2 regions of the Bacillus safensis genome follow, and region 2 is predicted to be linked to the other one. Evidence: a T-box and tRNA genes for the amino acid it is inferred to sense, from the RefSeq annotation. Region 2 holds a T-box; the other holds one or more tRNA genes.
What was found. The T-box of region 2 lies ahead of tyrS (tyrosine--tRNA ligase). A T-box ahead of a tRNA ligase gene usually reads a tRNA of that ligase, here a tRNA-Tyr.
Positions count from the first base shown of each region.

Region 1: it has a tRNA-Tyr gene. The T-box ahead of tyrS (tyrosine--tRNA ligase) is inferred to sense a tRNA for this amino acid. The anticodon was not compared.

Region 1 is NZ_CP154909.1:162,840-177,958, reverse strand. Features, by position in the region: gene glmM (phosphoglucosamine mutase) at 1-32, opposite strand, end outside; gene AAYR28_RS01040 (CdaR family protein) at 58-1,467, opposite strand; gene cdaA (diadenylate cyclase CdaA) at 1,460-2,281, opposite strand; gene rsiW (anti-sigma-W factor RsiW) at 2,499-3,125, opposite strand; gene sigW (RNA polymerase sigma factor SigW) at 3,140-3,703, opposite strand; gene rocF (arginase) at 3,891-4,802, opposite strand; tRNA gene AAYR28_RS01015 (tRNA-Gln) at 4,939-5,010, opposite strand; tRNA gene AAYR28_RS01010 (tRNA-Tyr) at 5,015-5,099, opposite strand; tRNA gene AAYR28_RS01005 (tRNA-Thr) at 5,128-5,200, opposite strand; tRNA gene AAYR28_RS01000 (tRNA-Val) at 5,204-5,279, opposite strand; tRNA gene AAYR28_RS00995 (tRNA-Glu) at 5,286-5,360, opposite strand; gene murQ (N-acetylmuramic acid 6-phosphate etherase) at 5,581-6,492, shown strand; gene AAYR28_RS00985 (MurR/RpiR family transcriptional regulator) at 6,507-7,376, shown strand; gene AAYR28_RS00980 (PTS transporter subunit EIIC) at 7,373-8,752, shown strand; gene pbp4b (penicillin binding protein PBP4B) at 8,766-10,121, shown strand; gene AAYR28_RS00970 (glycoside hydrolase family 3 protein) at 10,135-12,054, shown strand; gene AAYR28_RS00965 (exo-beta-N-acetylmuramidase NamZ family protein) at 12,105-13,310, shown strand; gene AAYR28_RS00960 (bile acid:sodium symporter family protein) at 13,354-14,319, opposite strand; gene AAYR28_RS00955 (SulP family inorganic anion transporter) at 14,382-15,119, opposite strand, start outside.
Region 2 is NZ_CP154909.1:2,615,731-2,630,849, reverse strand. Features, by position in the region: gene AAYR28_RS13465 (YtxH domain-containing protein) at 1-127, shown strand, start outside; gene ytxJ (bacillithiol system redox-active protein YtxJ) at 161-484, shown strand; gene AAYR28_RS13455 (bifunctional 3-deoxy-7-phosphoheptulonate synthase/chorismate mutase) at 706-1,782, shown strand; gene ccpA (catabolite control protein A) at 2,234-3,235, shown strand; gene AAYR28_RS13445 (acetoin utilization protein AcuC) at 3,279-4,439, opposite strand; gene AAYR28_RS13440 (CBS and ACT domain-containing protein) at 4,436-5,077, opposite strand; gene AAYR28_RS13435 (GNAT family N-acetyltransferase) at 5,117-5,749, opposite strand; gene acsA (acetate--CoA ligase) at 5,905-7,629, shown strand; T-box leader at 7,689-7,920, shown strand; gene tyrS (tyrosine--tRNA ligase) at 7,973-9,241, shown strand; gene AAYR28_RS13420 (antibiotic biosynthesis monooxygenase family protein) at 9,328-9,684, opposite strand; gene AAYR28_RS13415 (esterase/lipase family protein) at 9,955-10,533, shown strand; gene AAYR28_RS13410 (cysteine hydrolase family protein) at 10,730-11,296, shown strand; gene AAYR28_RS13405 (hypothetical protein) at 11,341-11,895, opposite strand; gene rpsD (30S ribosomal protein S4) at 12,192-12,794, opposite strand; gene AAYR28_RS13395 (GAF domain-containing protein) at 13,098-13,595, opposite strand; gene refZ (forespore capture DNA-binding protein RefZ) at 13,722-14,387, shown strand; gene hisJ (histidinol-phosphatase HisJ) at 14,357-15,119, opposite strand, start outside.

The DNA.
Region 1 (15,119 bases), 1.2 Mb from region 2:
CTTACACCATCAGTTCCAAAGTACTTGCCCATGTTTCAATCGCTCCTTTTTTACCATTCAAGAGGACGCTTCGTCCTCTTTTTTATCTTCTTTGACCCGCTGTCTTTGACTCGATTCTTTCTTTGCCTTATCTTGCGTGGATTCTTCTTTACTCTTCTCATCCTGATCATCTTCATCAGATGATTGATCCTTCTGATCATTCGTAGACGCCGGCTGATCCTCTGTATCAGTAGAAGTGAGTTTCACTTTGACCTTTGATCTCGATAATGTCCAAGTCACATTTTGAGGACCATTCACTTGAACTTTGACCTCATGGGTTCCTTCGTTCAAGTCCCCTGCATTGATATAGGCTTCAACATCTGAAGCCTTTAGTTTATCAATCGCACTCTTTGATCCCTTTGCTGTTAACGTGAGCCGTCCAGAAGAGGGGCTCACAAAATCAGATGTGAGATCCTTGCTCAAACCCACGACAGAAATCGGTACATTATCGATCTTTTTTTCTTCAGCTGTTGCAACCTTCACTTTGATCTTAACAGTTTCGGGTGATACCTTTTTCACACCATCTGGCAGGGGAATATCGGCATCAATCTCCGTATCATCTTTGATCTTGCTTAAGTCCAGCTTGACGCCATCAATAAAATCAAGTGCATCCAGCACCTTTTGAGAGCCGTACACTGTGACCTCACTCGGGCTTGTCTCAATGCTTGAGATGCTGATCCCTTCTGGCAAGCTGCCCGTCCGCTCAATTTTAAAAGGAACCTTTTTGCTCGGGCTTGAGATTGGGACCGTAATATCCACCACGGACGGACTTACTTCAACTGGCAGCTCATTCCCGCTGCTATCATACACAGTGAGCTTCGCTTCTTTTTCAATTTGCTGATCGACATCTTCTAAGTTCACAAAAGCTTTAATGACAGAAATTTTGTCGATGACGTCCTTTGATCCAGTAACTGTGACCTTTTTCGGATTCACAATGGGCTGTTCAGGTGAATAGCCGTCTTTGATTTTATTTTGATTATAAAACTCGGTTTCAACAGGAAATTCAGCTGTCGTTTTTTCTTGTATCGTCACAGTCGTCACAGATGGATTAATCGATAGTGTGAGTCCCTTCGATACATCTCTTGCCTTCAGCTCCACTTTATGTGTACCTGTCGATAAGTTCTGCATGTCTGCGTAAATTTCAAAATTCTTTGTTTGTCTTGCTGTTTTCACAGCACTAGTTGATCCTTTAATCGTGACATTGACTGTCTGCGGCACACCAGTGACGACGTACTTCTCGTCATCATAATACGCTTTAACAGGAATGTCGGTTAAAGTTGCTTCATCTGTCGTCGATGTTGGGAAAAAGGATTCACCGATTTTTTTCGGCGTGGGCGCTTGCGCTGAATTGACTGCACCATACAGCAATAAAGCGAAGACCAATGCAAGAAGCTTAACGGCCCAGCGATTATTCAAAATCTTATCCATTTTTCTTGCCCCTCCAATACCATTTGGTCGAGGAAGCATCTTTGCTGTTCTTACTAAATTCAGCAATCAGCATTTCTTCAAGCGCTTCTTCTGTCAATTCTCGGTGGAGATCACCATTCCTTGCGACAGAAATACCGCCAGTTTCCTCAGAAACGATGACAGTTAAGCTGTCTGTCACTTCACTAATTCCGACTGCCGCCCTATGACGCGTCCCAAGCTCCTTAGAGATAAAAGGGCTTTCTGACAGCGGTAAATAGCAAGCTGCAGCTGCAATCTCATCCCGCTTCATAATGACAGCACCGTCATGAAGCGGTGTATTCGGAATGAAAATATTAATGAGCAGCTCTGAACTCACCTTTGCATTCAAAGGAATTCCTGTCTCTATGTAATCATTCATTCCGGTATCGCGCTCAATTGTCAGCAGCGCGCCGATTCTGCGTTTCGCCATATAGTTAATTGCTTTTGTAATTGCCTCGATCGTTTTCTGCTGCTGTTCCTCTACAGGTGTCCCGCTTCTTGAGAAGAAACGGCCGCGCCCAAGCTGCTCAAGCGCTCTCCTTAGCTCTGGCTGAAAAATAATAATGATCGCAAGGAATCCCCACGTAATCGCTTGATCCATCAGCCATTGAAGTGTGTTAAGACCGAGATACGCACTTCCCATCCTGACGAGAACAATGACCACAATTCCCTTTAAAAGCTGAACCGCTTTTGTTCCGCGGATGACCATCATTAATTTATATATCACATACCAAACAACGAGAATATCAACAGCATTACCGAGGTACTGCAAAAAAGGAATATCCCCTAAAGCCATTTCCTCGTCCTCCAGAATTTTCAGTTATTCTTCGTTTGATGCATTTTTTAATAAAAAAAGAGCCTATGTATCAATACATAGCGTGGCTATTATACCACATTTTGTTTCAGCAAGGAAAATAGTTGCCATATCTGGCTGACTTGCTAGTATGCTTGAATCTCAGCAATGTATAGAAAAAGAGCAGCCCCCCTTAGAGACTGCTCTTAAACCGCTTGAGTTACTTTTGCTCCTCTGGACCAATGACCCGCATCACGTTTTGTGCTGTTGATTTCATTTTGTACCAGATCCAATCAAACACTTCATTAATTTCATTAATTTGACCAGTGACTTGTCCGGCAGAAGCAGTCAGCTGTTCCCCATTGACGACGGTGACATTTCCATCAACCTTGCCTTCTACAATCAGCTTGCCATTTTTGACAGTGATGTCACCCTTTACGGTTTCCCCTTTAGGTACGGTCACTGTATCATTTTCAACGACGAGATTCGGCTGCTTTGACACACTGAAATTATGATCGGTATTCCAGCTCGTAAACAGACTGCCTCCCATTAAAATGAGAAAGAGGGCAGCGGCTACCATCAGCGGGTGAGCTTTGATCCATCTTTGAACCGACACACGCTTTTTCTCTTTTGGAAGACCTGCCATCACCTTTGCAGTGAAATCAGATGGTGCTTCTATATGAGATGTACTCTGCACTAGCGCGATGGATTTCTCAATTTGTTGAAAATGAGTACGGCACTCCTCACACGATTGCAGATGGCTTTTTAATTCTTTTTCGTCTTGGGGCTCAATGTCCCCGTCTAAATACTGATGCATAAGCTGGACGATTCTATCCTGACAGCTCATCAAAATCACCTCACTCAAAGGTCTCTCAACTGTTTCCGGAGAGCCTCTCTACCCCTGTGTATTCTCGTTTTCACCGTACCAACTGGTATATTTAGAATCTCACTAATTTCTTTTAACGAGAGTTCATCAATATACTTTAATACGATGACTGAACGATATTTGTCGGGTAACCTTAGAATTTTTTGCTGAATGGTACTCGATAATTCAAGAGATACCACCTCATCCTCTGGCAAAATGCCATCAGCAGCAATTTGAGAATACATATTTAATCCTTCTGTTCCTGCCACCTCTGCATCTAAATAATAATCCGGCTTTTTTTTGCGAATACGGTCGATGGTCAGGTTGGTTGCAATGCGGTACAGCCACGTGGAAAACTTACGATTCACATCAAAGCTTTCGATATTCACATAGGCTCGAATAAACGCCTCCTGCGCAATATCCTCCGCTTCATGTGCATTCCCAAGCATACGGTAGCACAGCTGATAAATTTTGTCTTTATACAGGTCTACGATGTCTGCAAATGCGTTCTGGTCGCCTTTTTTCACTTGCTTAATTCTCTTTTTAATCATTGTGTCCATAGTATATTCAACCTCTGCCTTCACCGGTCTTTATGTATACGAACCTCTTTCCAAAAGGTTTCATTCTCCTCTAAAAAATAGTGTAACAAATTTTTGACAGTGTGTTACGCTTATCAACCGGTAAAAACCTTAACATATCCTTAAATTTTCCCAAAACAAAAAAGAACGGGAACAAGTCCCGCTCTACCTACAATAGCTTTTCACCCATTAATGAACCAATTAACGCAACTGCCGCTTCAGCGGTTTTGTTTTTCTCATCTAAAACCGGATTTACTTCCACAAATTCAGCAGACGTTAAAATACCTGCCTCCTCTAAAAGCTCCATTGCGAGATGACTCTCCCGGTAACTAATGCCGCCTGCTACCGGAGTACCTACACCAGGGCATTCCGCTGGATCTAGCCCGTCTAAATCAAGTGATAGATGGACACCATCGGTTCTCTCCTTTAGATACGCAATCGCTTCCTCCATCACCCTTGTCATCCCTAAACGATCAATTTCATGCATCGTATACACTTTAATGCCTTTCTCTCGAATCAATGCCCGCTCTCCTTCATCTAAAGATCGAGCACCAATTATAACGACATTTTCAGGCTTCAATTTAGGCGAATAACCACCAATGTTCGTTAAATCTGCATGCCCAAAACCGAGACTGACAGCAAGCGGCATGCCATGAATATTTCCAGAAGGAGAGGTTTCCTCCGTATTCAAATCCCCGTGTGCATCATACCAAATGACACCTAAGTTTTCATAATGCTTGGCTACCCCAGCAAGTGTGCCTATCGCAATGCTGTGATCACCGCCTAAAATGAGCGGAAACGAACCAGATTGCACAATACTGTCAACCTTCTCAGCAAGCAGCTGATTTGCACCAGCATTCTCCGTCAAATTCTTCAGCTTTTCACTTGTATATAAACCTTTCTCATCATCTCTTTGTTCAACTGGAATATCTCCAAGATCCTCTACATCAAATGAGAGCGTTTCCAATTTTTCTTTTACGCCTGCACAACGAATCGCACTCGGGCCCATATCGACGCCCCTTCTCGTTTGACCCAAGTCCATTGGAACTCCAATAATCGTGACCTTCTTTTGCTCTCCCATATGTACATCCCCTTTCCGTTCATGCTTATATTTTACTTTCTTGATGCCTTCTGACTCAACTCGACAACATTTTGAATAGTTATACAGTCCCTCTGCCAACATAAAAAAAGACACCTTTTTCAAAAAGGTGTCTTAACTGGGCTAGCTGGATTCGAACCAACGCATGACGGAGTCAAAGTCCGTTGCCTTACCGCTTGGCTATAGCCCAAAAATGGTGGAGGGGGACGGATTCGAACCGCCGAACCCGGAGGGAGCGGATTTACAGTCCGCCGCGTTTAGCCACTTCGCTACCCCTCCACATATGGAATTGATAAAGAAAAAACAGTGCCGGCAAGAGGACTTGAACCCCCAACCTACTGATTACAAGTCAGTTGCTCTACCAGTTGAGCTACACCGGCATATGGTGGAGGATGACGGGCTCGAACCGCCGACCCTCTGCTTGTAAGGCAGATGCTCTCCCAGCTGAGCTAATCCTCCACATCATGGTGACCCGTACGGGATTCGAACCCGTGTTACCGCCGTGAAAGGGCGGTGTCTTAACCGCTTGACCAACGGGCCAGTTTGTCAAGTTTGTTGTTTCCGTGAAGCTGACAAAAGTTATTATATACAGGTTGTCCCCCTTTTGTAAAGGGGATTTTTATTTTTTTTATTTTCTAACTATTTACTCCCTATTCGTTCAACAATTTAACTGAAATATAATTTCAATATTCAAATATAATATTGAAATTTCATATCATACTCAATATACTGAAAATGAAGAAATAAGGAGGTATGTCACATGCAGCCATCTCAACTGCGTTCTTTGACAACAGAATCAAGAAACCCAAACACAATGGGAATTTCTCAAGCAGATCCGCTTGAAATACTCCAGATGATCAATGAAGAAGATATGAAGGTCGCTCAAGCAGTCAACCTTGTACTTCCACATGTCAAAACAGCAAGTGACTTTGCTTATGAATCCATCTCAAATGGAGGCAGACTCATTTATATAGGCGCCGGAACAAGCGGCAGAATTGGCGTAATGGATGCTGTCGAATGTCCCCCAACCTATAGCGTCTCACCTGATGTCATTGTAGGCATCATGGCAGGCGGAGACTCAGCCTTTTCTCAAGCTGCCGAAGATGTGGAAGACAGTGAAGAAGCCGGCAAACAGGATTTAGTACACATCCACCTGACATCAAAAGATACAGTCGTCGGTATTGCCGCAAGCGGCAGGACACCTTATATCATCGGCGCTTTAAACTATGCAAAGTCAATTGGAGCTAAAACAGTAGCACTCAGCTGCAATGAACAAGCAGAAATTAGCGAGCTTGCAGATTGCGCCATTGAGGTCATTGTAGGACCAGAAGCCATCACTGGGTCAACAAGAATGAAAGCAGCAGCCGCTCATAAAATGATTTTAAATATGCTTTCCACGTCTGTCATGATTAGACAAGGCAAAGTATATGAAAATCTGATGGTTGATGTAAAAGTCAGCAATCATAAATTAAAAGAACGCGCCATCACCATCATTCAACATGTGACAAACGCTTCCTACGAACAAGCCGTGAAGACTCTTGAAGCAGCAGACTTAGAAGTCAAAACGGCCATCGTCATGCTCCAAACAAACACAGACAAGAAAACAGCCAAAGATTTACTCAACAAAACGAATGGCCACATCGACAAAGCGATCTCACGTTATCAATCCTAAAGGAGGCAGAGCTCATGTCAGCAGGTGGACTTACCCTACTACACACAATCAAATCAAAGCTTCCCCAATCTGAAAAAATCATTGCAGACTATATCCTTGCCCATCCTGACAAAGTCATTAAAAGTACAGTACACGAAATCAGTCAGGCAGCCGGCGCAAGCAGCTCTGCAGTCATCCGTCTTTGTAAATCTCTCGGGCTGGATGGCTATCACGATTTAAAAATGCGGATCGCTGGAGATTTGATGCATGACGATAAACAAGGCTACAGAGATATCGAACAAGATGAACCGCTTCAATCCATTATTCAAAAAACAGCAGGAAACTCGATTCAATCGATCAAGGACACCGCTTCTATTTTAAATCCAGAAGCTTTAGAAAAGGCTGTTCAATTACTGCTGCATGCAAATCAAATTCATTTTATCGGTGTTGGTGCATCTGGCATCGTCGCAGCTGATGCCCAGCAGAAATTTCTCAGAATTAACTATGCAGCGACAGCCTTCACTGACATGCACATTGCATCTACGGTCATTGCAAATGCGGGAGAGAATGACATTGTGTTTGGTATCTCCTTTTCAGGAGAAACGTTAGACATCATTCAAGCCCTTCAGCTTGCAAAAGACAACCAAGTGAAAACCATTGCTTTAACACATCCAGGTCATACAAGCGTTTCTGCTTTATGTGATGTTCACCTATCGACGTCCGGTTCCAATGAAGCACCTTTTCGCAGTGCTGCCACTTCCTCTAGAATGGCACAGCTCTACTTAATTGATGTCTTGTTCCTCAGTTTAGCTTCTCGTCAATATGAAGAGACAGCGCAATATATTGACAAGACAAGGCATGCCATCCGCTCCATGAAACGAAAATCAAAGGGGGATTCAACATGAGTCATCAAAAGAAATATCAGCAGTTGGCGAAAGATATTCTTTCACTCTGTGGTGGTTCTGAAAATATCTCTTCCCATACACATTGTATGACAAGGCTCCGAATTACACCGATCGACAATGAAAAAGTTCACATCACAGCAATCAAAGAACTCGATGGCGTCATTGGCGTCGTCGAAGCAGAAACGCTTCAAATCATTTTAGGCACTGGCGTTGTCAACCAAGTATCAAGTGCGTTTGAAGAGCTGCTAAATGCCTCTGGCTCTTATGATTTAAACAACGAAGCACAAAAAAACAAGCAAGCCATTTCACAAAAGAACCGCACACCGTTCAAGCTGTTCTTACGGCGGATTGCCAGCATTTTCATTCCAATTATTCCGGCACTAGTTGCCTCAGGTCTGATTACCGGAATAACAAAAGCAATTGTGCAAGCAGGCTGGCTTGACGAAAAATCTCAAGCTGCGATTATTTTAACGGTTATCGGTTCTGGACTTTTCGCTTATCTCGGGATATTAGTCGGAACAAATGCCGCAAAGGAATTTGGAGGCTCTCCTGCATTAGGCGCATTAGCTGGTATCCTCATTATTAACCCAGCCTCCGCAGACATTATGTTATTTGGCACAAATATTCTACCAGGCAGAGGCGGACTCATCGGTGTTCTTCTAGCCGCCATCTTTATGGCACTTGTGGAAACCCGAATTAGACGCTTCGTCCCGCAATCACTTGATATCATCGTCACACCAACCATCACACTGCTCATTACAGGCATTTTCACGTACGTTGTCTTCATGCCAGTCGGCGGATTTATATCTGATGCCATCACCTCAGGACTGACTTATCTATTGAATATGGGCGGAATTTTCGCAGGATTTGTTCTTGGTGCTACCTTCCTCCCACTTGTTGTAACAGGACTTCACCAAGGGCTGACACCAATTCATATGGAACTCATCAATTCAATTGGAGATGACCCGCTTCTGCCAATTCTCGCTATGGGCGGTGCAGGACAGGTCGGCGCTGCATTCGCCATTTATATGAAAACAAAAAAGAAAAAGCTCAAAAGAGCCATCGCTGGCGGACTTCCTTCAGGGATGCTGGGGATTGGCGAACCACTCATTTTCGGTGTCACACTCCCGCTGGGACGACCATTTCTCACCGCTTGTCTTGGTGCAGGAATCGGCGGCGCATTTCAAGCCTACTTCCAAATTGCGACGAAAGCCATCGGGGTATCCGGTCTTCCATTAACCTTTATTGTTCACACACATCAAATGCTTCTTTACTTAATTGGACTATTCATCGCATATGTTGCTGGATTTTTCTTCACATACTTATTTGGGTTTCATGATGATATGGCTGTTGAATTCGAGGATCACAATCAATAAGGAGGTCTAGACCTTGAAGAAATGTTTTCTTTTGATCACATGTCTGCTCATGCTCCTTGGGTTACCAGTACAAACATTTGCAACTAGCTCCCATCCTGTATCGTCTTTGTCTAAAACAGCTCATGAAGAATATCCCGTCTTAAAAAAAGCAAAACGACCGGAACAAGTAGGTGTTTCTTCCAGGCAGCTGAGGAAGGTTGATCAAATGATTCAAAATGACATCAAAGCAGGATTTCCAGGAGCCGCTCTCATCATTATCAAGGACGGAAAGATCGTCCATCAAAAAGCCTATGGCTACCGGCAAAAATATGATGGCACAACAGAACTCAAATCGTATAAAAAAATGAAAAAAGATACACTATTCGATTTGGCATCCAATACAAAAATGTATGCGACCAACTATGCCCTGCAAAAGCTTGTCTACGAGAAAAAACTTGATGTCAGCGAAAAAGTACAGACCATCCTTCCAGATTTTCAGGATGAACCTGATGCAAAGGTAACCGGTAAAGACCAGCTTCGGGTAAAAGATCTTCTCACCCATTCTGCGGGTCTCCCTTCCAGTGTCTTATTTTATAGCAAAGAATCAGCTGGCTCTTTTTATTCTCAAGACAGAAAAACAACGATGAAATGGCTGCCAAAGGTACCGCTGCAATACAAGCCAGGTACCCAGCACATTTATAGTGACATTGATTACATGCTGCTAGGCATGATCATCGAGAAGAAAACAGGCATGCCTCTTGATCAATATGTAGAGTCAACAATTTATCGGCCGCTAGGTCTCAAACATACCATGTTCAATCCGCTGCAAAAAGGGTTCAAGCCGAAGCATTTTGCAGCAACTGAACGTTTAGGCAATTCACGAGACGGTGTCATCGATTTTGAAAACATCCGACGGTACACCCTGCTAGGTGAAGTACACGACGAGAAAGCATATTACTCAATGGCAGGTATCTCCGGCCACGCTGGACTTTTCTCGAACACCTCAGATATGGCCGTGCTGCTTCAGCTGATGCTTAATAAAGGAGGCTATGGAAAAACAACCATTTTTGATCAGGCTTCTATCGATCTCTTTACAGCCTCATCTGATACGAACCCAACTTACGGGCTAGGCTGGCGAAAAAACGGTCATACTGACATGGAATGGATGTTTGGAAAATATGCAAGTAACGAAGCCTATGGGCATACTGGCTGGACCGGCACAATGACGTTGATTGATCCTAAACACAATTTAGGTGTCGTGTTGCTGACGAATAAGAAACATTCACCCGTTGTTTCACCAGAAACAAATCCTAATCAATTTGAAGGCGACCTGTTCCCAACTGGTACTTATGGAAGCATCATGACCGCAATCTACGAATCTTTTCAGTAAAAGGAGGAATTCGATGTTGAAAGCTCTCTTCCCCGCTGCACTGGTTTTAGCCCTGCTAACCTCTTCCATTCCAACGGAAAAGGTTAGCTCTGCCTCTCTGCCAACCGCTAAACAAATGGTTCAAGACATGTCACTGGATGAAAAGATAGGTCAAATGCTCATGCCGGACTTTCGCAATTGGCAAACAAAAGATGACTCCACACCTACAGGCTTCACAAAGATGAATAACGAAGTATCTCATCTTGTAGAAAAATATCATCTAGGCGGTGTCATCTTATTTGCCGAAAATGTCGTTGATACGGAACAAACCGTGAAACTCACCCATGAATTTCAAAAAGCATCACCAAACATTCCTTTACTCATTTCCATTGATCAAGAAGGCGGAATCGTCACAAGGTTACAAAAGGGAACACATTTCCCAGGAAATATGTCGATTGGTGCCTCTAGAAGCAAAAAAAATGCATATGACACAGGAAAAATCATCGGAAAAGAATTAAACGCCTTAGGCATCAATACAAACTTCTCTCCTGTGCTTGATGTGAATAATAACCCAAACAACCCCGTCATTGGTGTCCGTTCCTTTAGCTCTGATCCTGCTCTTGTCTCTAGACTTGGCCTTCAAACCATGAAAGGACTTCAAAAGGAAAAGACCATTTCCACACTAAAACATTTCCCGGGACATGGTGATACAGCCGTCGATAGTCACTACGGCTTGCCGCTCGTAGAGCATGACCTAGATCGTTTAAAAAGGGTTGAGCTGTATCCGTTCCAACAAGCGATCAATGCTGGTGCAGATATGGTCATGACCGCTCATGTGCAATTTCCTGCCATTGATGACACAACGTATCGAAGCAAAAAAGATGGCGAGGACATCATGGTTCCAGCAACCTTATCAAAAAAAGTTATCACAAACTTATTAAAAGAAGAGATGGGCTTTCAAGGTGTTGTTGTGACAGACGCTCTAAATATGAAAGCGATTGCAGATAATTTTGGACAGGAAGAAGCCGTAGTGATGGCCATTAAAGCAGGCGTCGACATCGCTCTCATGCCAGCACCAATCACCTCATTAAAAACAGAGAAAAACCTAGAGAATGTATTCAATGCTGTCAAACAAGCGATTTTAAAGAAAGAGATTCCGATGTCGCAGATTAACGAATCTGTCGAAAAAATTCTTCAATTGAAAATCAAACGCGGCATTATTTCCTCCAAAAAACCAATCAGTCTTGAGAAAAAAATCAAAAAAGCCACTCAAGTCGTCGGGAAAAAGTCGCACCTTAAAGCAGAACAAAAAATGGCACGTGAAGGAATCACCCTGCTTAAAAACAACAAAAAGACCTTACCTTTCAAGCCTAAAAAGAATGACAAAATCGTGGTCATGGCACCTTACGAAGATCAGACTAAAGCAATGTCTGTCACAGTCGAATCTCTCATGAAACAAAAAAAGATCAAGCCTGTACGCATCCAGTCATATGCTTTTGCGGATAAAACGTTCACCAAAGATACAGCCAAACTGATTCAAGAAGCTAACTATGTCATCACTGGCTCTTACGTTGTCCAAAATGATCCAGCTGTGAATGATGGCGTAATTGATGACAATGTCCAGGATCCGAAAAAATGGGCTACTGCCTTCCCTCGTGCTGTCATGAAAGAAGCAGCAGCACAAAACAAAAAAATGGTCATCATGAGTCTTAGAAATCCTTATGATGCGGCAAATTTTGAAGAAGCCGATGCCTTACTAGCTGTGTACGGTTTTAAAGGCTACTCAAACGGACAATTCAATCAGCCAAATATTCCTGCTGGACTAGAAGTGATATTTGGAGCTGCATCACCTAAAGGGAAACTGCCAGTTGATATCCCATCTGTCACTCATCCAAATCAAACCCTTTACCCATTCGGCTATGGCCTCAACTTGAAAGGGAAACAGATCAAATAGGAGGGATTCTCTTGAAGAAAACAGTCAGTTTCATACTCGCAAGCTTTCTCATGATGAGCACATTGACCGCCGCCTCTCCCGCAGAAGAACGAACAGATACAAAAGGAAAAAAAGCAGCAGTCAAAACAGGGATCGAAACACTTCTCTCAAGCAACCTTTCATGGCTAAAAGGGAAAAGAGTTGGTCTCATTACCAACCCGACTGGCATTGATGAAAATATGAAAAGCAGTGTCGATCTCCTATTTGAACATCCAAATATCAAGCTCACTGCTTTATATGGACCTGAACACGGCGTGCGCGGCGATGCACAAGCAGGAGAAGGCGTCGAATCCTATACCGATGAAAAAACAGGTCTTCCTGTTTACTCTCTTTATGGAAAAACAAGAAAACCAACTCCTGAAATGCTGAAAAATGTAGATGTCCTGCTGTTTGATATTCAAGACGTTGGTGCTCGTTATTACACCTATATTTACACAATGGCCTATGCGATGGAAGCCGCTAAAGAAAACAACATTCCCTTTGTTGTCCTAGACCGCCCAAATCCCATTGGCGGACTAAAAGTAGAAGGACCTGTTTTAGAGCCTGAACACGCCTCATTTGTAGGGCTCTATCCAATCCCATTAAGACATGGAATGACCACTGGTGAGCTTGCAAAACTGTTTAACAAAGAGTTTCATATCAATGCTGATGTAACAGTCATCAAAATGAAAAATTGGAAGCGGTCCATGACATTCGATGATACAAAGCTGCCGTTCGTCCTTCCTTCTCCTAACATGCCAACAGTGGATAGTACCTTTGTATATCCTGCCACAGGATTAATTGAAGGCACAAATGTCTCTGAAGGCAGAGGAACGACAAAACCATTCGAGCTCATTGGTGCACCATATATCAATAGCAGCGAGCTGGCAGATCACTTAAATCAGCTAAAACTAAAAGGCGTTCAATTTAGACCTGTGTCATTCACCCCCACATTTTCTAAACATGCCGGTACACTATCTCATGGTGTGCAGTTATACGTCACAGACCGCTCATCCTTCGAAGCGGTGAAAACGGGGTTATCCATTATCAAAGCAATACATGATTTATACCCTAATGACTTTCAGTTCCTTCAAACAGGCAGCTTTGACAAACTCATCGGGAATGGCTGGATGAAAGAAGAGATCAATAAAGGAACTTCCGTCAAACACATTATGAAACGCTATCATCACGACCTTAAAACATTCGAAAAGAAGCGAAAAAAATATCTCATCTATTAAATCACAGAAAAAACCTCCATCTATCAAAGGATGGAGGTTTTTTTTATGAGAAAGATTTGGTCACAGCAGGTGCTTTCAGCTCAAAACGATTGAGTAAGAAACCAAACAAGGCAGCAAGCACTTGCTGAAACAGCATGCCAATCACCACAGGAACAGCGACAGCAGGCGGGAAAAAGCTAATGGCAAGCACAGCCCCCGCACTAATGTTTCTCATACCGCCCGTATACACGATGGCCACAATCTCTCCTTGAGTACATTTCATCGTCTTTCCAATCAACCATGCAAACGCATATCCGCTCATCGCAATGAGAAACACAGTCGCTGCCTTGCTAAAAAATGCGGCATCCAGTTCACGCAAGTATGGCGCAACAACAGAACTGTTAATCGACACCACTACAAACAAGCCTATTTTTGAAAAAGGTGACAGTGTCTGACTGATCATTTTCGTCACAGCAGGCTTTGCATAGTGACGAACGAGCATGCCTAAAATAGATGGAAGCACCACCATCCCAAACAGCCCTTTCATGATCGCGACCATGTCCATATGAACCTGTGTACCGGCTAAAAGTGACAAACTGGCTGGCACAATCAATGGCGAAAGCAATGTATCAATTAAAATAATGGATAATGTTAACCCAACATTCCCCTTATACATTGCCGCCCATATTAAACTAGAAACTCCAGTGGGAATCACCATTGCCAGTGTCAAACCGGTGATGGTCATGGCATCACCCGCAAATATGAGATGTCCCGCTGACCAAGCATAAAGAGGCATCAACACGTGTAAAATCATAAACGATAAAATCAAAGGCAATGGGTGCATCACCGTATGCTTTAAAGCCGAAAAAGTAGAAGACAAACTCCCTGCAAAGGTCATCACAGCAAATACCCATGGCACCAAAAACGTAAAATCCTTTAAATAGGCCGCCAACAAAACACCGAGTAACACACTAAAAGGTGTAATGAGCGGCATCATCCGGCCGAGCACTTGATTCAAACGCACAAGCATGCCGGCCACCTCCATCCCTTCACTTTCTTACCTTTTCTATTGTAACAGACAGAAAGGTCTTTTTAAGAACCATTCACTTGTTTCACAAGCTTTTGACTTGATGTATCCATTCCAACTACGTCCACCTGGACGCCATTTGCTTGATACCTTTCCTTTATACGTTCTATCGCTGCTACGCCTGATTCATCCCATATACGTGCTTCAGACAAATCAATCACAACAGATTGAAGTTCTTTCCCCTGATGGAAAGCTTGGATCAAATCAGTGACAGAAGCAAAGAAAATTTGTCCTTTAACTCGATATTCCCAAGTACCTGCCTGGCTTTCTTTAGACGTAATATGAAGCTTCGATATCTTTGCGACAAAGAATACCGCACTAAGCAGTACACCTGCAAAAACGCCTTTTGATAAATCATGAGTCAACACCACCGTCACGACCGTGACAACCATCACAATAGAATCTGTTTTCGGATTCTTTTTTAGCTGCTGAAAGGAACTCCAATCAAATGTGCCAATGGAAACCATGAACATCACAGCCACTAGAGCAGCCATCGGAATTTGAACCACGACATCACCTAGTACAAAAATCAGCACCATTAAAAAAGCACCCGCTACAAAGGTAGAAAGCCGGCCTCGTCCTCCTGCCTTCGTATTAATCACAGATTGGCCAATCATCGCACAACCAGCCATACCGCCAAAGAATCCCGCAACCACATTGGCAATCCCTTGACCTCTCGCTTCCTTGTTCTTATTACTAGACGTCTCTGTCATATCATCGACAATCTGTGCGGTTAAAAGAGA
Region 2 (15,119 bases):
GGATTTGGCAAGCGAAGCATCTGATGTAGCAGATGAAGCAAAAGTAAGAGCACAAGAAGCAAAATCAGAAATTGAAGACGGCATCAAAGATGTCAAAGAAAAAGTAGAACAATCTACTAAAGGCTAACTCTCACTGCTCGAAGTGAAGAAGGAGAACATCATGTCAAAACAACTCATTGAAACAGAAGAACAGTTTGATCAACTAACGAATCAAGATGGGACCTTTGTCTTTTTTAAGCACAGTTTGACATGTCCGATCAGCCAAGCGGCTTTTCAAGAGTTTGAAGCATTTGCGTCTGCACATGAAGACGTGCCAACGTATTTCTTGCAAATTCAAAACACGAGAGAGCTTTCATCCTACGTGGCTGAAAAATCAGGTGTAAAGCACGAAAGTCCGCAGGCACTCGTCTTTAGCGGTGGAAAAGTAAAATGGCATGCTTCTCACTCAAGCATTACAAAAGAAGCGCTTGAACATAATCTGTAAAAGAAAGAAACGTCAGCAGCGGCTGACGTTTTTTTTATAAAAAAGGTTTACTTGAACAAAAAGTATGCTATAATCTTACATACAATACTTTATCGCTTAAAAGCGTTTGGGTAATAAAGAAAATTTTCGTGACAATTCCGAAATCTTTGTTTATAATAAACCCTATCATGCAAGAATGAAAAAATAAAAAGCGAGAGCAGGCAGAGGAAAGGATGACAAAAATGAGCAACAATGAACTAGAAAAATTGAGGCAGCAAGCAGATGAACTAAATCTTCAAATTCTAAAACTGATCAATGAAAGAGGAAACATTGTCAAAGAAATTGGAAAAGCAAAAGAAGCGCAAGGTGTCAACCGTTATGATCCTGTCAGAGAGCGCACAATGCTGAACCAAATTCTTGAAGAAAATGATGGGCCATTTGAAAACTCAACGATTCAGCATATTTTCAAAGAGATTTTCAAAGCAGGTCTAGAGCTTCAAGAAGATGACCACAGCAAAGCACTTCTTGTTTCTCGTAAGAAAAAGCCAGAAAACACAATCGTGAATATCAATGGGGAAGCGATCGGTGATGGAAAGCAGCGTTTCATCGTTGGACCATGTGCCGTTGAAAGCTACGAGCAAGTCGCAGAAGTAGCGGCAGCAGCGAAACAGCAGGGATTAAAACTACTTCGCGGTGGCGCATTTAAACCTCGCACAAGTCCATACGACTTCCAAGGACTTGGTGTAGACGGTCTAAAGATTCTAAAGCGTGTAGCGGATGAATACGGTCTTGCTGTCATTAGTGAAATTGTCAATCCTGCTCATATTGAAGAAGCGATTGAGCATATCGATGTCATCCAAATTGGGACACGTAACATGCAAAACTTCGAGCTATTAAAAGAAGCCGGTTCCGTGAAGAAACCAGTTCTTTTAAAACGCGGTCTTGCAGCGACCATTTCAGAATTCATCAATGCAGCTGAATACATCATCGCCCAAGGAAATGATCAAATCATCCTTTGCGAGCGCGGTATCCGCACATACGAAACAGCGACAAGAAATACACTAGATATCTCGGCAGTGCCAATCTTAAAACAAGAGACACATCTACCAGTCTTCGTTGATGTGACGCACTCAACTGGACGTAGAGATCTCCTCCTTCCAACAGCAAAAGCAGCTCTTGCGATTGGAGCAGACGGTGTCATGGCAGAAGTACATCCAGATCCATCTGTTGCACTGTCTGACTCAGCGCAGCAAATGGACATTCCACAATTCGAAAAATGGTTAGATGCATTAAGACCACTTGTGAATATTCACGCGTAATCATAGATAGAAATAGCCGCCGGATAACTGCCCGGCGGTTTTTTGATGGAGAAATACCATGAAGTTTGGGAATGAAAGGAAGAAAGCACATTGCAACCCTAAAAAGTGCTTGTTCACAATGTTTTCATTTTTAAAATTCGATAGAATCTGCTAAGATCATTGTCATAGCTGGCGTTCTCAATGTTTTTTTATGAAATATGATTCAATTTACAGGTAACAAGCTGATTAAAGTTTGTTTAATTTAGTTATAAAAAGAAAGGGAACGTTTTCATATGACAAAAAAACGTGTATAATTTCATAAAAGAATGTCATTTTGATGTAGATTGAAAAATTATGTGTCTCTTTTCATCGTTTTAATGACAAATAGGATATTATTTTCCTCGTATCTGACATGTCTCTATCCAATTGGTGAATGCTATAGATATGAAGTGTATTTGAAGGAGTGATTTATGTGAATAATGTTACAATATATGATGTAGCAAGAGAAGCAAATGTAAGTATGGCAACGGTATCACGCGTAGTAAATGGTAATCCAAACGTAAAACCAACAACAAGAAAAAAGGTGCTTGAAGCAATTGACCGCCTTGGCTATCGTCCGAATGCAGTGGCTCGAGGCCTAGCAAGTAAAAAAACAACGACAGTCGGAGTCATCATCCCTGATATTTCTAGTATCTTCTATTCGGAATTAGCACGCGGTATTGAAGACATCGCTACGATGTATAAATACAACATTATTTTGAGCAACTCAGATCAAAATACAGATAAAGAGCTTCATTTGTTAAATACGATGCTCGGCAAACAAGTAGACGGAATTGTCTTTATGGGCGGAAATATCACAGATGTGCATGTGGAAGAATTTAAGCGCTCTCCTGTGCCGATTGTTCTTGCAGCATCTGTTGAAGAGCAGGCTCAAACACCATCCGTCAACATCAACTATGAGCAGGCCATTTATGACTCAGTTCAGCTGTTAGTTGAAAAAGGACATAAACGAATTGCGTTTGTTTCTGGTCCAATGTCAGAACCAATTAATTCCGTGAGAAAGCTTGCAGGTTATAAGCGAGCACTTGAAGAAGCGGGCATAGCGTTTGACGATACGCTCGTCGCTGAAGGCGATTACTCGTATGATTCTGGAATTGAATCACTTGCTCATCTGCTTGAGCAGTCTGACAAGCCGACAGCTGTTATCGCAGCTACAGATGAAATGGCTCTAGGTGTCATTCATGGAGCACAAGACAGAGGGGTATCTATTCCTGAAGACTTAGAAGTGATTGGCTTTGATAACACAAGACTTTCTCTCATGGTGCGTCCTCAGCTGACAACAGTTGTACAGCCGACATATGATATTGGTGCTGTTGCGATGAGATTGCTCACAAAGCTGATGAACAAAGAACAAGTGGACGATCAAATTGTTGAGCTTCCGCACAGAATTGAAGAAAGACAATCAACGAAATAAAGCAAAAAAAGCAGGCTACCTTATGAGGGATAGCCTGCTTTTCTTATGCCTTTTTCTTTTCTCTTCTAACAGGCATAAGTGCTTTTTCTACTGTTTGTGCATTTTTTTCTGTGATTTCTGCTTTTCTTGGGATCGGTGGATATAAATCGTCAGGATCTTTCCATGTAGGTGGAAGGGCAACAGGCGATTGCTTATTCCATGCCTGAATCCAGCCCTGAGGGAGCTCATCTGGCGGTGTAATGCCTTTCATCTCAAGCCAAATACGGCTCCACGCTCTTGGAACGACTCGCCAAATATCATATCCCCCTCCGCCAACAGCGATCCACTTGCCGTCACAATATTGATGCGCAAGCTCATGAGCAAGTCTAGGAATTTCTTCATATATTTTCATGGTGGCAGATAAATGAGTTAACGGGTCATAGTAGTGTGCATCTGCCCCGTTTTGCGTCAAAATCACATCTGGTTTAAAAAAAGCAGCAATCTCAGTCACTGCTGTTCGGTATGCTTCGAGAAACGATTCATCTTCCGTAAATGCATCTAGTGGAATATTATAAGCATAGCCATAGCCTTTATCGTGGCCTCTTTCCTGTACTTGTCCGGTTCCTGGGAACAAGTAGCGTCCCGTTTCATGAATGGAGACTGTACATACCTCTGGGTCGTCATAGAAGCTGAACTGGACACCATCGCCGTGATGAGCATCCGTATCAATATATAAAATTCTAGCGCCATATGTCTTTTGAATATATTGAATCGCCACAGAGCTGTCATTATAAATACAAAAGCCAGATGCACGCCCTTTGAATCCGTGGTGAAGCCCGCCACCAAGATTGAGGGCATGCTGCGAATGACCGAGCATCACTTGGTCAACCGCTGTTAATGTTCCGCCAACAAGGAGAGATGCCGCCTCATGCATGCCTGCGAACATCGGTGTATCTTCAGTGCCAAGACCGTATCGTTCACCCTCTGCCGTAGACAGCTTTCCTTCACTTGCCCGCTGCACAGCCTGGATATAATCTGCTGTATGGACGAGCTTTAATTCCTCCAGAGTAGCCATACGCGGTGCAACGATTTCATCCTCTGTTAACGCCTTCATTTTTTGAAGAAGATCATAAGTTAAGTAGACACGAAGCTGATTGAAGGGATGATCTTGGTTAAATTGGTACGTTTGAAAAGATGGTGAAAAAACAAAGGTCGCTTCCTTCATTTGATCGTCTGCTCCATAGGCCAGAGCACTTTATAGCCTTTTGCGCGAATCAGCTTCGTCACATGATCTGCATGAATGGTTTGAAGGCGGAATACGAGCACTTTAGATGCCTCATTGGCATGCGGGTACACGAGCACACTCAGCATTTGAATATGCTGCTCCTTTAAAATGGCTGTAATATCTGCGAGGCTTTCTGTCATCTGCTCCACTTCAACCTCTAAGTGCGACCCAGGCTGATCTGCACCTGTCAGTCTTACAAACGTACGAAGCAGATCTGTTTTTGTGATAATGCCTACAAGCTTGCCGCGTCTCACCACTGGAAGACAGCCAATTCCGTGCTCAAAAAAGACACTTGATATCTCCTCAACGAAATCAAGCGGGTGAGCCGTGATCGTCTCTAATACCATGATCTCTTCTACTGGCCGCTGAATAAAGAGCTTCCTTTTCTCTGTTTCAAAAATACTTGGACTGGCATTTTTAATATCCCGATCTGTCACCATCCCAATGACAGACCCTTGATCAGATACGATCGGGATATGCCGGATGTGGTGTGCACTCATTTTTTGAATGGCTTCTTCAATCGTATCGGTTTTTCGCAGCGTGATCACATCACGCTCCATAATTTGTTCAATCATCATTGTTTACCAATCCCCTTTGCCAAAAAAACGAATTGAACGTTAATACATAAAACGCTGATGGAAGCGAAGACGATCGAAACGCTCGATCGAATCAGGACTCACATGTTTCCCAATTCTGGCCATTAAACAATTGGCTGGATGTGAGCTGATTTCTGGCTCGTCTGTTGCAAACCAGACAAGACCGCCTGCGTTCATCATTTTCTCCATCATTTTGCGGTACTCCCAAACGTTTTTCTTTGTCCCCTTTAAATCCCAATGCCAGTAATATTCAGTTGTAATGATGATGTAATTCTCCATTTGCTCATCCATCATGCTCACATCAAGCAAATGCTTGCCAAGTGAGCATCCTCTAAATGGAGGAGCGACCTCAATCGCGCCAAGCTCAATTAAATTGTCCATTTTGCCCTCTGACCAGCGCTCAAGTGGATCAGGATACAAATACGTGACATAGCCTACGACAAGCTCATTCGCTCTTGCAATGATAATACGTCCTTCTGGAAGATCTGCTATTTCAACAAGTGCTTGTTTCTGTTCCTCAGGCGTGCGAAATGCCGTTAGTCCTTCATGAAACGTATAGTTCGCAAGCTCTGATGCAGGTACCGGTCCTTCAACCAGGATGGAACCTGTTTCTCGCTCAATGGTTTTTGAATAATAAGTTTTAGGATGCTCCACGTATCCACCGCCCCTAATTCTAGTGAGTCGTCTCTATTCTATCTTAAAACTTGCAATAATTAAAACGGTTTCATCAGAAGTTTTTTAAAAATTGAGAAAAAAAGTCATCTATACTATAATGGTCATTGTAAACGTATGCAAAGGGGGACTGTTTGATGAAATTGGAAACGCTACCATCAGTAAAAGGGGATTATCATTTAAATGATTATGAGCAGGCATACAAAGATTTTTCATGGGAGGAAGCTAGAAAAAACTTCTCCTGGTATGAAACAGGAAAAATAAATGCAGCCTATGAAGCGATTGACAGACATGCGGACTCGTTTCGTCAGAACAAGGTGGCGCTTCACTACAAAGATTCACAGCGGGATGAAAAGTATACGTTCAGGGATATGAAAATCAACACAAATAAAGCGGGAAATCTATTCAGAGAAAAGGCACATGTAGAAAAAGGGGATCGCGTGTTTATCTTTATGCCAAGATCACCTGAGCTCTATTTTCTTCTGCTTGGTGCGGTTAAAATTGGAGCGATCGTTGGCCCGTTATTTGAGGCATTTATGGAAGGTGCTGTCAAAGACCGTTTAGAGAATAGCGAGGCAAAGGTGATCGTGACAACACCTGATCTGCTTGAGCGAATTCCATTTGCAGAGCTTCCGAAGCTTGAATCTGTCGTCATTGTCGGCGGTGAAAACGAAGACGTCGATGGTGTGCGGACAATTCACTATGAAAAGGCGTTTGAGGAGGCAGCAAAGGAGCTTGAGATTGAATGGATGGATGAAAAAGACGGCTTCCTGCTTCATTACACATCAGGATCTACTGGTACGCCAAAAGGTGTGCTTCATGTCCATGGTGCAATGGTCCAGCAAGGCCAGACTGGTAAATGGGTGCTTGACTTGAAAGAGGATGACGTTTACTGGTGTACAGCTGATCCAGGCTGGGTTACAGGCACAGTGTACGGTATTTTTTCACCGTGGTTAAATGGGGCGACGAATGTGATTTTAGGCGGCCGGTTTAATCCTGATACGTGGTATGAAACCATTGAATCACTCGGTGTAACTGTTTGGTACAGTGCCCCGACCGCCTTTAGAATGCTCATGGGGGCAGGGGATGATCTCATTCAAAAATATGACCTCAGCTCGCTCCGCCATGTTTTAAGTGTGGGAGAGCCGCTTAATCCAGAAGTCATCCGCTGGGGAGATGCTGTTTTTGGCAAGAGAATTCACGACACTTGGTGGATGACAGAAACGGGTGCACAGCTGATTTGTAATTATCCATGCATGGACATCAAGCCAGGCTCGATGGGAAAACCAATTCCAGGCGTAGAAGCGGCAATTGTTGATAATGCAGGAAATGAACTTCCGCCATACCGGATGGGCAACCTTGCGATTAAAAAAGGCTGGCCTTCTATGATGCATACGATCTGGAACAATCCTGAAAAATATGAATCTTACTTTATGCCGGGAGATTGGTATGTTTCAGGAGATTCAGCTTATATGGACGAAGACGGATACTTTTGGTTCCAGGGACGTGTCGATGATGTCATCATGACGTCAGGAGAGCGGGTCGGTCCATTTGAGGTGGAAAGTAAACTGGTCGAACATCCAGCTATTGCGGAGGCTGGTGTCATTGGAAAGCCAGATCCGGTCCGCGGTGAAATTATTAAAGCATTTATAGCGCTTAGAAGCGGATATGAGCCGACAGATGAGCTGAAAGAAGAGATTCGTACATTTGTGAAAAAAGGACTCGCAGCACATGCGGCACCGCGAGAAATTGAGTTCAAAGACAAACTGCCGAAAACGAGAAGCGGAAAAATTATGAGACGTGTGCTAAAGGCGTGGGAGCTGAATTTACCTGCTGGCGACCTTTCGACAATGGAAGATTAAATTTTTTCATCAGTTGACTTGATATCAAAAGTGTGTTAAAAATGACATTAGTTGAATATGAAAAGGTTTTGACTGAGATTCAGTAGAATGATCTTTCCCTGTTGAAGAGAGCTGACGGCTGGTGCGAGTCAGTACAAAGAGATATTCGAATTACCCTCACGAACCGCTTTTACGAAAAGGAGCATGCCCTGATTAGTGAAAGAACGGATCTGTCCGTTATCAGTGTAAGTGAAAAGACGAGATTTTTTGTCTTTTAAGCAGGGTGGTACCGCGATATATATCGTCCCTTCGTTCATTCGAAGGGGCGTTTTTTTGTTGAATTGTAAAAAAAGGAGATTTGGAAATGAGTCAATTGATGGAAGAGCTATCGTTCAGAGGATTAATTCAGCAGCAAACAGATGAAGAAGGTTTAACAAAATTATTAGCAGAAGAAAAAATCAAACTATACTCCGGCTTTGATCCGACAGCTGACAGCTTACACATTGGTCATCTATTGCCAATTTTAACATTACGCAGATTCCAAGAAGCAGGTCATCATCCGATTGCTCTTGTTGGCGGCGCAACTGGACTAATCGGCGACCCTAGCTTCAAAAAAGCAGAACGTTCACTCAACCCAGCAGAAATCGTCGAACAGTGGTCAGAAAAAATCAAAGGACAGCTGTCTCAATTTCTTGATTTTGAAGCAGGGGAGAATCCAGCCGTTATCGTGAATAACTACGACTGGATCAGCCAAATGAATGTCATCACGTTCCTTCGTGATGTTGGAAAGAACTTTGGTGTAAACTTCATGCTGGCAAAAGATATCGTGAGCTCACGTATCGAAACAGGGATTTCTTACACAGAATTCAGCTACGTTATCCTTCAGTCTTTAGACTTCTTAAATCTTTACAGAAATGAAAATTGTAAGCTGCAAATCGGCGGAAGTGACCAGTGGGGAAATATCACATCTGGACTTGAGCTGATCCGTAAGTCTGAAGCAGAAGGGGCAAAAGCATTTGGTCTGACGATGCCGCTTGTCACAAAAGCAGACGGCACAAAGTTTGGTAAAACAGAAGGCGGCGCCATCTGGTTAGATAAAGAAAAAACGTCTCCATACGAGTTCTACCAATTCTGGATCAACACAGATGACCGTGATGTCGTGAAATACTTAAAATACTTTACGTTCTTATCAAAAGAAGAGATCGCATCGTACGAAGAAAAAGTGCAAACAGCACCTGAAAAGCGTGAAGCGCAGCGCCGTTTAGCAGAGGAAGTGACAACACTTGTACATGGCCGTGAATCACTAGAACAGGCTGTTAACATCTCAAATGCGCTATTTAAAGGTGAGATCAAATCTCTTACAGCTGAAGAAGTGAAAGTAGGCTTTAAGGATGTTCCATCAATGGAGAAAAGCAGCACAGAAGAATTAACACTAGTCGATATCCTTGTGGAATCAAAGCTGTCTCCATCAAAGCGTCAAGCGCGTGAAGATATCACAAATGGTGCTGTCTCCATCAACGGAGAGAGACAAACAGATAAAGATTATGTTCTTTCCGCTGACGACCGAATTGAAAACCAATTTACCGTTTTAAGAAGAGGGAAAAAGAAATACTTCCTCGTGACGTATAAATAAATCTTTATGAAACAGTAAGCATCATGGAAAAGCACCTCAAATGTTCGTATACATTGAGGTGCTTTTCTTTTTTATGTAGAAGTAGCTCATTCGTCTGCTTCTTGTTCAAGGAGTGAATCTTTGTTTGTATAAGCATGTTCTACCTTACAAATTCGGGTTGTATAGGATTCATACCAATCTTTTTTTCCCTTTTTTTGAACACGCTGATGTGCTGTATGTGCTTTCCATTCTTTGATGGCTTCTAATGAATCCCAGTAAGAGACAGTGATTCCAACACCATGTTCATCTCGTACACTTTCCATTCCAAGAAACCCATCTAGATCTTTCGCTAATTCTTCCATTTTTTGAGCAGCAGCAGCGTATTCTTTCTGCTCGACATTTGTTCGTTTTGATGTGAAAATCGCGGCGTAGTAGGGTGGTGCAGGTGTTTGAGTAAATAGCATCTAGTAGAACCTCCTTAGTCTATTGATATTATATATGAAAGAAAGAAGGTCTCGTAGTCTTTTTGTTTTAATTTAAAAAAGTCCAAGGTGCTTTTTGATTATTTATATTTTTGTAAAATCATCTCATAAACATTACCTTGTTCACTTTTCTGACATATTTTTCTTGTATAAAATAGAGTCGTATAAGATGAATAAGGGGGAATGAAAGTGATGTTTGTTAAGAAAAGGAGTTTGCAAATTCTCATTGCGCTTGCATTGGTGATTGGTTCAATGGCGTTTATCCAGCCGAAAGAGGCGAAGGCGGCTGAGCATAATCCGGTTGTGATGGTGCACGGCATTGGCGGTGCCTCTTATAACTTTTTTTCTATTAAAAGTTATTTGGCCACACAAGGCTGGGATCGAAACCAATTATATGCTATTGATTTCATAGACAAAACAGGAAATAACCGCAACAATGGTCCGCGTCTATCGAGATTCGTCAAAGATGTGTTAGACAAAACGGGTGCCAAAAAAGTAGATATTGTGGCTCATAGTATGGGCGGGGCGAACACGCTATACTATATTAAGAATCTAGATGGCGGCGATAAAATTGAGAACGTTGTCACAATTGGTGGAGCAAACGGACTCGTTTCAAGCAGAGCATTACCAGGCACAGATCCAAATCAAAAAATTCTTTACACATCCGTCTATAGCTCAGCAGATCTTATTGTCGTCAACAGCCTCTCTCGTTTAATTGGCGCAAGAAACATCCTGATCCATGGCGTTGGTCATATCGGTCTATTAACCTCAAGCCAAGTGAAAGGGTATATTAAAGAAGGACTGAACGGCGGAGGACAAAATACGAATTAAAAAACGAAAAAAGACAGCGGCATATGCTGTCTTTTTTGATGTCAGCTGGCATATGGCAGCTAGAGATATTGAAAAGGGTGGCAAAACGATGATACACAAACAGACCATCGTACATAGCTGAATAAAAACATGTACAAAACGATCGCCATTCCTTACACTACATGTAGTGAATGTGAATATTCGGAGGTGGACGTTTGTGAAAACGAATCAAAAGGCTTTGATCATTGTCGATGTACAAAAGGCGTTCGAGCATGAAAAATGGGGAGAACGCAATAACCTAGAGGCAGAGGAGAATATTAGCCGGCTATTAACGTTTTGGAGAGAGAAAGGCTGGAAAGTGATTCATATTCAGCATACATCCGACAATCCGGACTCTGTATTTCATCCAGCAAATGAAGGGCACCTTTTCAAAGATATGGCTAAACCGCTAGAGGAAGAAATGGTGATACAAAAGAAAGTCAACAGCAGCTTTATTGGTACTAACTTAGAGGAACATCTAAGATCAAACCAGGTTGACACGGTCGTGATCGCAGGATTAACAACCCCTTACTGCGTATCAACGACCACAAGAATGAGCGGAAATCTTGGCTTTGATACGTATCTGATCTCAGATGCAACAGCCGCCTTTGGACTAACAGATCAAAATGGTACATATTTTGACCCAGAAACGATCCACCGGCTCTCACTTGCAACCCTGCATGATGAATTTGCGACTGTCATGACAACAGAGCAGCTCATCGCAAAATGGACAAGTCCAGAATGAACGTTTGAAAGCTCCTAGGAAGAGATCTAGGAGCTTTTTTTATGCTAAGTATATGTGTCCAGCGATTGTTTTCGTTGTTTCTTACGTGAGTAAACGAGATCAATCTCAATAAATAAAAAACTGACAAAGAATGATAAAATCAATACGCCGGAATCCTCTATCGATACATTCATTAAGTTTAAGTAAAGGACATACTTGATAGAGAGATGTAAAACGATCCAAGAACTCACCCATTCCAAAGTATAAGTGAGCCATATAGGAAGTTTAAGGAGATAAGCCAGTCCTTTTCCTATGAATAGAAGGACAGGTGACCAAAAAACGACGATAACACTCACTAACAAAGAGAAAGAGATCAAAGAAAAAAAAGAATCATACGTGATGGTTTCTCCAAAAAGAAAATTCACGCCTAAAACGGTGATGTATAGCAATACACTTGGAACCGCGATCACAAAGCAGATAGAAAAAAAGAGCAGAAAGATAAACAGACTTGCAGCAAATCTATTGGGCGGCTCATCGATAATCTGTTTTTTTCTTAGAAGAGAATAGGCAATCACTGATAAGGTTAAAAGTAAGAATAGAATAATCGTGATACTATACATGGAACTCCTCCATCTAAGTACTATAGAAGACCATACGACTGATGTGTCATCTATCATGATTGTACCAATAGAAAAAAGACACTTCAATGAAATGTTTCCTATATTTGTATATAAAAATAGAGACAGGTTTGATTGAAGTAAGAATGGAGCAGGCAGCCGGGGAAAATAAGTGTTGAAAATGGAAGATGACTTCAAATGATTTCATGTATAATTGAGAACATACAAAAAACCCTAGAAATCCTTGAACAATCAAGGGATCTAGGGTTTGTTTGCTCTCTCTTAGAGAAGTAATGAAATTAACGAGAGTAGAACTCAACGATTAGTTGTTCGCTGATTTCAGGCGCTAATTCAGAACGCTCTGGAAGACGAGTGAAAGTTCCTTCAAGCTTTTCAGCATCGAAAGAAAGGTATTCAGGAACGAAGTTGTTTACTTCAACTGATTCTTTCACTACTGCAAGGTTTTGAGATTTCTCACGAAGAGCAATCGTTTGACCTGGTTTCACAGAGAAAGATGGGATGTCTACACGGCTTCCATCAACAAGGATGTGACCATGGTTTACTAGCTGACGAGCTTGGCGGCGAGTACGAGCAAGGCCAAGACGGTATACTAGGTTGTCAAGGCGAGTTTCAAGAAGGATCATGAAGTTTTCACCTTGTTTACCAGGAAGTTTAGCAGCTTTGTCATATAGTGTACGGAATTGACGTTCGTTGACACCGTACATGTGACGAAGCTTTTGCTTCTCTTGTAATTGTAAACCGTATTCAGATAGTTTTTTGCGTTGTCCTGGACCATGTGGGCCTGGAGCGTAAGGGCGTTTTTCAAGTTCCTTACCTGTTCCGCTTAATGAAATGCCTAAACGGCGGGAAATCTTCCAACTTGGACCTGTATAGCGAGCCATAATGTGACTCCTCCTTATTGTTTTTATTTGTGAAAAATAAAAACCGTCTGTTCTTCCTCTTTTTCGTCATTATGTTTTCATGCATCCTCGCTCCAGCAGCAGGGAGTTACAAGATACACCTTCATAATATAGAAGGAACAAAATGATACAAAAAAGCCGAACAAAAAGGCTGCCATATTTCACACAAACTCTATTATATGACGCTGGGTAGGAGAAGTCAACCTATTTAGAGACAGAGGTGACGTTCTCCATTATATAAAGAAACATAAAAAAGCAGACAATGTGCCTGCTTTTTCTTCATGATTACGCATCCGTAGAGACGGATAACGCCTGTTGGAGAATTTCTGTAAATTGAATAAGGTAGGACTCATCTACTTCACTGAAGCGGTCTTTCACAGGGCTGTCAATATCGAGCACCCCAATGATCTGTCCATTGACCTTGAGCGGAATGACTATTTCAGATTGCGATGCTGCGTCACAGGCAATATGTCCAGGGAATGCATGGACATCAGCGATACGCTGCACTTCACCTGTCGCAAACGCTGTACCGCAAACGCCTTTTCCAGAAGGGATGCGCACACATGCAGGCAGTCCGTTAAACGGTCCAAGCACAAGCTCGCCGCCCTTTGCTAAATAAAACCCTGCCCAATTGACTTCAGGAAGTGAGTGATAGAGCAGCGCAGCTGCATTTGCCAAGTTGGCAATCAGATCAGGTTCACCATCTGTAATGGCTTCTACCTGTTTGACAAGCAATTGATAGTCTTTTGAAGGATCGCCAGACTGTTTTTCGACATGAAACATGAAAATCTCCTACTTTCTATCTTAAAAATACATAACTTGCGTCTCGCATGTGGGATTTGTCGAGCAATTGTAAAAGGAACTTCCGCCTTCATCTTGAAGTATGTACACATGAAGAGGGGTGAGCGGATGAAAACATCAACAACCGTGCAAACAAAAGACCGTATTATGGATGCTGCCATCAGACTTTTTAACCAAAAAGGATTTTCTGGAACCTCTGTCCGTGAGATTGCGAAGGAAGCAAACGTCAACGTTGCCCACATTTCTTATTACTTTCAAGGAAAAGGAGGGCTGCTTGAGCAGCTCGTATCCGATTTTTATGAAGGTTACATTCACATGATTGAATCACATCTCCATCACATGGAAACCCGTCATGCAAAAGAATGCTTACTACATGTGGTTTTTGATATTTTATCTTATCAGCACAAGCACCGTCAATTAACCCGTTTCGTTTATCGGGAGGTGACGATTGATTCGACACTCATCAGAGAAATCATGTCGACATATTTAACAAAAGAAAAGTATTTGTTTCAGCTTATCATTGAAAAAGGAAAAAGCACCCATGTCATTTGTGAGCAGCTTTCACTCGCATCCTTTATGATTCAGCTAAAATCACTTCTCATGATGCCATATTTACAGCCGCAATATTTAACAGAGGTGCTTTATTTGAACCCAAGTGAGCCGTATTTCTATCAAATGTACTTTAAGGAGCTGAGCCGCTCGCTTCATTATCTGTTAGAACCAAAAGAGCCGGCACTAGATTCTCATCTGAACCTCATGATGTCCTCGAATTGATCATACGCATATCCGAGATCTTCCGCTTGATGGGCATCAGAGCCGAATATGAGCGGAATTTTTTTCTTTTTTGCAAGCTCAATCATCCATTGATCTAAATAGATACTTCTGGCATATGTTTTACGAAGACCTGATGTATTAAAATCTAAGGACATGCCTTTTTTTGCCGTTTCTTCAAGGCAGAGGGTGACCTTTTGACAAAGTTCAGGTGACATTTCATATGGAAAAAGCTGTTTGAATTTCTGGACAAGGGTGATATGACCGATTCTCTTTGGCTTATATTGGCCTAAAGATGATAGAATAGAAGAATGAATTTGGTCATAGTAGCTTTGATAGACCTGTTCGATGCTGCCATAGATGCTTATTAGCTGCTGGAAGGCATGCTCGTCAAAATCAAGGCAAATATAATCATCGCCAGCAGGAAGAAAGTGAACAGATAAAATGGCGTCGTCTAGTTCTGGACCGTAGCAGTCTAAAAAGGTTCTTGTTTCCTCTTCATACTCTTTGATAAAGTCAACCTCAAGCCCAGTTTTTACTATTAATTGTCCTTTGTATTCTTGTTTCAGCTGAGCCAGTTTCGTTATATACGCTTCAAGGTCTTGGAGCTTCATGGCACTATCCTGCTCAGGTGTTGGATCTTGAAACGATGGAGGCAGCGGGGCATGCTCGGTAAAGGTTATGGAATCAAATCCCTTTTTAATGGCTTTTTCAATATAAGAATGAAAAGAATCA